Regions from separate parts of the Pseudoalteromonas sp. BSi20429 genome, predicted to be linked through region 1. Evidence: predicted binding sites of a transcription regulator. Region 1 holds the regulator's gene; the other holds the start of a gene.

Region 1 (3,700 bases):
AAGCTCAAAAGCAGCAACGCGTTGATGAAATGCTTAAGCTGGTACATTTAATTGGCTGTGCCGACAGGTTCCCGCATCAGTTATCGGGTGGTCAACAGCAGCGTGTAGCTATTGCTCGTGCATTAGCTTATAAGCCTAGTTTATTGCTACTTGATGAGCCCTTTTCAAATATCGACACACAAGTACGCTTTGAATTAATTGCCGATATACGTCGAATTATTAAGGCAACCCAAGTATCTGCTGTGTTTGTTACACATTCAAAAGAAGAGGCGTTTGCCTTTTCAGATACACTTGCCATTATGCATCGCGGTAAAATTGAGCAACAAGGCACGCCTGAGCAGCTTTTTGCAGCTCCATGTTCAAAGGAGGTTGCAGAGTTTCTGGGTCAAGGCATATACTTGAGCGCAGAAGTATTAACAGCAACTGAATACAAAACACCATTTGGTTTAGTCGAGTCCTATGTTGAGAGTAAGCAAAACGTAAGCGTAGGGCTTATATATGTGCGCCCTCATCAAATAGAATTAGTGGCAGATAACCAAAGTGACAAACTCAGCAAGCGAGCTACAATCATAAGTCGTCGCTTTATTGGTTCGGCGTATGTTTATTCACTTGTTATTGATAAACAAGAAATTGAAGTTGCTGCACAATATGGCCAGTCATTTGAAAATAATGAACAGGTTATAATAAAAATAAAACCTCACACGGTGAATTTTTTCGAATCGTAATTAATTTGTTATTCGCTGTGTTTTTATCTGTAAAACTAAGGAATAACAATGGCGCAAGCGCAATCAGGGATTTGTGCTGAAGCAAACTTACACGGTTTGCACTTATTTTTTAATGTGTTTGATGGTCAAGATGAATCACTTCGCGCAAAGTTAAAACAAGTAAGCGCTATTGAAGAAGAATTTAGCGATCAATTTTCAGAATCAATGCTCTCTTGTATGGTTGCTATTGGTGCGCAATATTGGCCGCATATCCTCCCTGAATACATCCCAAGCGAATTACAGAGCTTTCCTAATATAAACCATAGCGATCATCAAATGAGCGTACAACCGTGCGATTTATTTGTGCAAATTCGCTCTGACCGTGAAGACGTTAACCATTTATTTGCGCTGCAAATTTTAAAATTATTTGCCCCCGATGTTGAGCTGGTGGAGCAAATTCGTAATTTTCGCTTTTTAGATGGTCGTGATTTTAATGGTTTTGTTTATGGTGGCGACACCGCACATGGAAGAAAAAAGCGCGCTACGGCTTTAATTAGTAACCCTGGCAATTTTGAAGATCAGGGGAGTTATATTCATGTACAGCGTTATAAGCATGATTTAACTATGTGGCAGCACTTATCATTGAGCGAGCAAGAACAAATAATGGGGCGTACGCGCCTTGATAACACGCTAATTACCCCCGCGATCGAAACCAGCCATGCTTCGCGAAGTGAGCTAAAAGACGAAGACGGACAACCGCTATTATTAAATCAGAGCATGCCTTATGGCGATGTGTATGAGCAGGGAATGTTATCAATTACATGCGCTTGTACGGGCACCGCATTTGAAAAAGTACTTAATAGTCGTTTAGGGGAAGGGGATTGTTACGACCACTGGCTTGATTTTACTCAAGCCGATATGGGTTCTGCTTTCTTTGCGCCTTCAGTCGGGTTTTTAAAACAAATTTAGTTTGCTATTAAACCGTATCAAATAAAATGCGAACACGTTCAAGTGTTACATCTATTTCAGATATTTTAGCAGGAGCGATAAAAATAGTATCGTCGCCTGCAATTGTTCCTAGTACGCCATCTGCTTTACCTAATGAATCTAATAAACGCGCAATAAGCTGAGCAGCACCTGGACTGGTACGAATAATGATCATCATTTCGTTGTGCATAATGTCGATTACTAATTGGCGTAATGGGCTTTTAGCCGTAGGTACACCCATTTCAGCTGGTAAGCAGTAAACCATTTCTTGTTTGGCGTTACGTGTGCGTACAGCACCAAATTTACTTAGCATGCGCGATACTTTACTTTGGCTTATATTGTCAAAGCCTTGATCTTTTAATGCATCAACTATTTCGCCTTGAGAGCCAAAATTTTCTTCTTTTAATAGTGATTTAAATGCTTTTACCAGTGCTTCTTGTTTATCTTGTGGTTGCATAGTCTTTATTCGTTTTTGTTATTTATGCCGCAAATTCTACACAAAAATGAATAATTATGCAGCAGTTGTTTAGTTAACTTGCCAGTTTGATGCGTTAAATCACAAAAGTTTACGACTATGGTCGAAAATATACTTGAAATAGACAGGATAAATTTGTTTTTAGTCGCTAATTTCATTATCTTAAGAGCCACAAATGTTTCCTACCTCAAATTACGGAGAATTCCAATGAAAGTTGCTGTATTAGGTGCTGCAGGCGGTATCGGCCAAGCGTTGTCTTTATTATTAAAAACAGGCTTACCAGCTGGCTCTGAATTATCACTTTATGATGTTGCACCAGTAGTACCAGGTGTTGCGGTTGACCTTTCTCACATCCCAACAGATGTTAAAGTAGCAGGCTTTGGCGCAGACGAATTAAACAAAGCGCTTGAAGGCTCTGACATCGTTCTTATCCCAGCGGGTATGCCACGTAAACCAGGTATGGATCGTGCTGATTTATTTAATGTAAATGCTGGTATCATCAAAACTTTAGCAGAAGGCATTGTTGCTAGTTGTCCTAAAGCGTTAGTAGGTATTATTACTAACCCAGTAAATGGCACAGTTCCAATCGTTGCTGAAGTATTCAAAAAAGCAGGTACTTACGACGCTAAACGCGTATTCGGTATTACTACGCTTGACGTTATTCGTTCAGAAGCATTTGTTGCTGAACTTAAAGGCGTAGACGTAGCAACTGTTAAAGTACCAGTAATTGGTGGTCACTCAGGCACAACCATTCTTCCTCTACTTTCTCAAGTTGAAGGTGTTTCTTTCACTGATGAAGAAGTTGCTGCACTTACTCCACGTATCCAAAATGCGGGTACTGAAGTTGTAAATGCTAAAGCAGGCGGTGGTTCAGCTACGCTATCTATGGGTGCTGCTGCAGCTCGTTTTTGTATGTCTTTAGTTAAAGGCCTACAAGGTGAAGAAGTTGTAGATTACGCTTACGTTGCTGTTGAAAATGGCGATGCAGAGTACTTTGCACATCCAGTACGTTTAGGTAAAAACGGCGTAGAAGAAATTCTTTCTTACGGCGAACTAAGCGCATTTGAAACAAAAGCAAAAAATGACATGCTTGAAACACTGAAAAAAGACATCAAAGAAGGTGTTGATTTCATGGCGTAATAGCCAAAGTAGAATAACAAAAAAGCCTGCATTTGCAGGCTTTTTTATTGCTCAGAATTAATTTCACACTGTGTAACTAGTTAAAACTAGTGGTCGCGGTCAACCGCAATACGAGCAAGGCTTATGAGTGCTTGCTTATAGTCAGACTCAGCTAAAAAGTCTAAACACGCAATAGCTTTGTCAGCTTCAAGCTCTGCTTTTTGCATTGTAAATTCAAGCGCATTAGTTTGCTTTAGTGCCGATAGAATGTCTTCTAAATGCTCCATACCATTACTGTGCTCTATCGCATCACGAATAAGCTGCGTTTGCTGCTCACTACCATGTTGCATAGCATAAATAAGTGGAAGCGTTGGTTTGCCTTCAGCTAAATCATCACCAATGTTTTTACCCAACT
Region 2 (3,700 bases), on a different contig from region 1:
AAGCAAAGCGCTTTTAATTTTTGGGTTGCAGTCACACCTGCCTCAAAAAGACTTAAGCCGACAGGCTTATGCCCTGCGCTTATAGCTTGAGTCATTAATTGTTTATTAGCGCAACCTGCAAGCGCACCCACTATATAAGGCATTTGCTCTGCTGGACTAATACGTAAACCTTGGTGTTTAGCACTAGCAAAACCCGCTTGCTTTAGCCATGTATCTACTAAAGAACCACCGCCATGAACAATGACAAACTCATCATTTTTTTGCTCGCTTAGCACGTCAAATAACGCTTTTGCTGCATTTTCTGTATTAAGTACTGCACCACCGAGTTTAATAACCCACGTTTTTTTACTCATTTAAAACGCTCCTTTTAAGCCCGTAGTGTGATCTAAATTCATAGAAATATTAATACACTGCAAAGCTTGTCCAGCAGCGCCTTTTAATAAGTTATCAATGGCAGACATTACAATTAACTGCGTGCCTTGTTGCTGCCAGCCAATATCAACAAATGGTTGCTTAGCAACACCTTTAATTGAAGGTATTTTATCGCCTAACAAACGAATTAATGGTTCGTTAGCAAGCACTTGATAAGCAGATGCAACGTTTTCCTTGGTAACGCCAGGCTTAAGTTGTACATAAATAGTTTCTAAAATACCGCGCGCAAAGCTACCTAGATGCGGTGTAAATAATACTTTGTGGCCAAGGTGTTGTTCAATTTCAGGACCGTGGCGATGGTTAAACAAACCATAAGGTGCAAGCGATACCTCACAAAAATGTGTTCCTACACTCGCTTTACGCCCGGCACCCGTAACACCCGAAACGGCATTAATAATAATACTTTCGCTGCTCAATAAGCCTGCTTGTTTAAGCGGTTTAAGTGCATTGAGCGCCGCTGTTGGGTAACAGCCTGCAACAGCAATTAGCTTTGCGTTAGCAATAGCATCATGGTTCCACTCAGCTAAACCGTAAGCCGCTTCATTTAAAAGCTCTGGGTGTTGATGCTCAAAACCATAGTAAGTAACGTAATCATCATTATTTGCTAGGCGATAGCCACCAGATAAATCAAATACTTTTTTACCCATAGCTAAAAATTGAGGCGCTAAATCAACACTTACTTTGTGATCGGTACATAAACACACATAGTCAGCATCACTTTGAATGTCATCAAAAGCTGATGCACTAAGAGGAAGTAAAGGACAATCTAGTAAGCCAAGGTGCTCTGGGTATAAATCACTTAGTAATTTATTTTTATCTAAGCTACCCTCAGATACATAACAGCCTGTTAAGGTAAGGTTTGGATGATTAGCAACTAAGCTTGCTAACTCTGCGCCGCTATAACCGCTTGCGCCAATAATAACTACATTCATTGATTACTCGTTATTTTAAAATTTACTGCTGAATATATATGTTGTTCGCTTAAACTAGCTAAGACGCTAAATTAAGACTTAATTTAATGAATTTGTAGATTATCGTCGCATTATTTTCATAGCTTTACTTTAATATATTTATGCTTAAAAAGTGAATTGATATTCATCATAAATACTTTTATATTGTTATGCAATTAAATTGAATAATAATTTTGGATTTTTTTATGCCTTTGCCTTCGTTTATTTCTATGTATCAACAATTGATTGCAGCCCCTTCTATTAGTGCAATTGAAGACAGCTTGTGTATGAGCAATAAAAACGTAATTGAACTCCTTGCGAGGTGGTGCGAAACACTCGGTTTTACGTGTGAAATTATTGAATTAGAAGGAGGTAAAGGCCGCTTTAATTTATTAGCAAAGCGTGGAAAAGGCGATGGCGGGTTAATGCTTGCGGGCCACACAGATACAGTGCCTTTTGATGACAGCCGCTGGAACCACAATCCGTTTAAACTTACCGAACTAGACAATAAATTGTACGGGCTAGGAAGCATTGATATGAAAGGTTTTTTTGCTTTTGTATTACAAGCGATTAGTGAACTTGATGAAAAGCATCAAACTCAACCTATTTTAATACTCGCCACTGCCGATGAAGAAACAACTATGGCAGGTGCACAGCAAATATGTAAGCACCCTAATTTAAAACCTGCACGCTGTATAATTGGCGAACCTACTGATATGACGCCAGTATTTATGCACAAGGGCCATATGAGTACAGCAATAAGAGTGGTTGGTCGCTCTGGGCATAGCTCAGATCCCGAACGTGGCCTTAACGCCATTGAAGTAATGCATAAAGTGATTACAAAATTGATGATCTTAAAAGAGCAATTAAAGCATAAGTATTCAATAAATCACTTTGAAATTCCTTATCCAACATTAAACTTAGGTAATATTCATGGTGGCGATAATGCGAATAGAATTTGTGGTTGCTGTGAAATGCATATAGATATGCGCCCATTACCAGGTTTAAGTGTACAAGAACTACAAGCATTAGTGCTTGATGCAACAAAAGAGATAAATCAGCAATACCCAAATGCGGTGAGCGTTATTGATTTACATGAACCAATCCCGGCATTTAGTGGTAGCACCGACAGTGCTTTAGTTAAAATGGCTGAAAAAATAGCGGGGCAGAAAGCGGTCGCGGTAAATTATTGCACTGAAGCGCCGTTTATCCAGCAACTCGGTTGTGAAACAATCGTAATGGGCCCTGGCTCAATTAACCAAGCGCATCAGCCTGATGAGTTTTTAGCGATGGAAAAAATAAAACCATCACAACAAACAATCACCAATATCATAAAAGCAAACTGCTTTAGCAATCAGAGTTATTAACTGCTTATAACAACACAAAATAATAAAGGCGCCAATTGGCGCCTTTATTAATACAAAACTAAGGCTTAATCACCTTTAACTTCTAAGTTAATAAACTTAACTAGCTCTTCAGGTTGCCCTACTAGCATCATAACTTGTTGGTTAATTTCCATCATAGTTTTACCTTCAGGTAGCTTTGCTGACACACTGAATGAATTTAAACCTTTCGCAAAGCTGGTTAAAGCTTCTGCAATATCTTCAGTTACAGGAGCTTGTTGTAACTGCTGCTCTAACATCATTTCCATTTGCTCTAGCGTCATGCCTTGCTTTTCAAGCTCGCTTGATAGTAAGTCTTTTAACTTACCTTGGTTATTTAAGGCAAAGCTAACATTGCGCGGCTCTAACTTACTCATTGCTTGCATAACAAGTGTTTGCTGCTGTAACTCTTGCTCATAAGTAAGTGGCTGGTTACCCGCTTCTTGCTGCGCTTTACTAATCGCCAATGAAGCATCCATTAATGCTTTTGAATTAGCCAAGCCCATATCCATATTAAAACTAACAATGTCTTTTGCATCAAGCTTAACTACTACATCACTATTGCCAGACTCTTCATCGTAATCAAGTGATGAATGTAAGTCGTAACTTGCCGACGCGAGCATTTCGTTTGTATCAGCAGGTAATTTTGAAACAAAGTCTTTATCAAACTGAAAGCTTTTTACATCAAATGATGTATGCGGTGATATTTTATCTGGCTCGTAACCTGTTATTTCAATGCTTTGAATATTAGCAACATTGTCGCCCTCTGGGCTTATTACTTCCATGTTTGTTATTTCTACGCTTTTTGAAATAACACTTGCCGATAAACCAGCGTATTTAAATGTAGCGCCAGTTTGCTCGCTTACTAAAGCAAGTTGCTTATCTACTTCTGCACGCACTTCTTGTGTAGCTACATAATTTGCATAGCTCACGCCA

The links. Region 1 encodes ArgR, which controls arginine synthesis, uptake and breakdown. Its sites were predicted from a motif close to ANTGAATANNTATTCANT; they were not measured.
Region 2: argC (N-acetyl-gamma-glutamyl-phosphate reductase) is a predicted target of ArgR. The motif match lies at 1,515-1,532, and genes of this name have one in related genera.

Annotation. Positions count from the first base shown of each region.
Region 1 is NZ_BADV01000089.1:20,673-24,372, reverse strand. Features, by position in the region: gene P20429_RS03285 (ABC transporter ATP-binding protein) at 1-725, shown strand, start outside; gene P20429_RS03290 (Dyp-type peroxidase) at 774-1,673, shown strand; gene argR (transcriptional regulator ArgR) at 1,681-2,148, opposite strand; gene mdh (malate dehydrogenase) at 2,374-3,306, shown strand; gene ispB (octaprenyl diphosphate synthase) at 3,393-3,700, opposite strand, start outside.
Region 2 is NZ_BADV01000023.1:125,620-129,319, reverse strand. Features, by position in the region: gene argB (acetylglutamate kinase) at 1-353, opposite strand, end outside; gene argC (N-acetyl-gamma-glutamyl-phosphate reductase) at 354-1,364, opposite strand; gene argE (acetylornithine deacetylase) at 1,589-2,749, shown strand; gene P20429_RS14290 (hypothetical protein) at 2,815-3,700, opposite strand, start outside.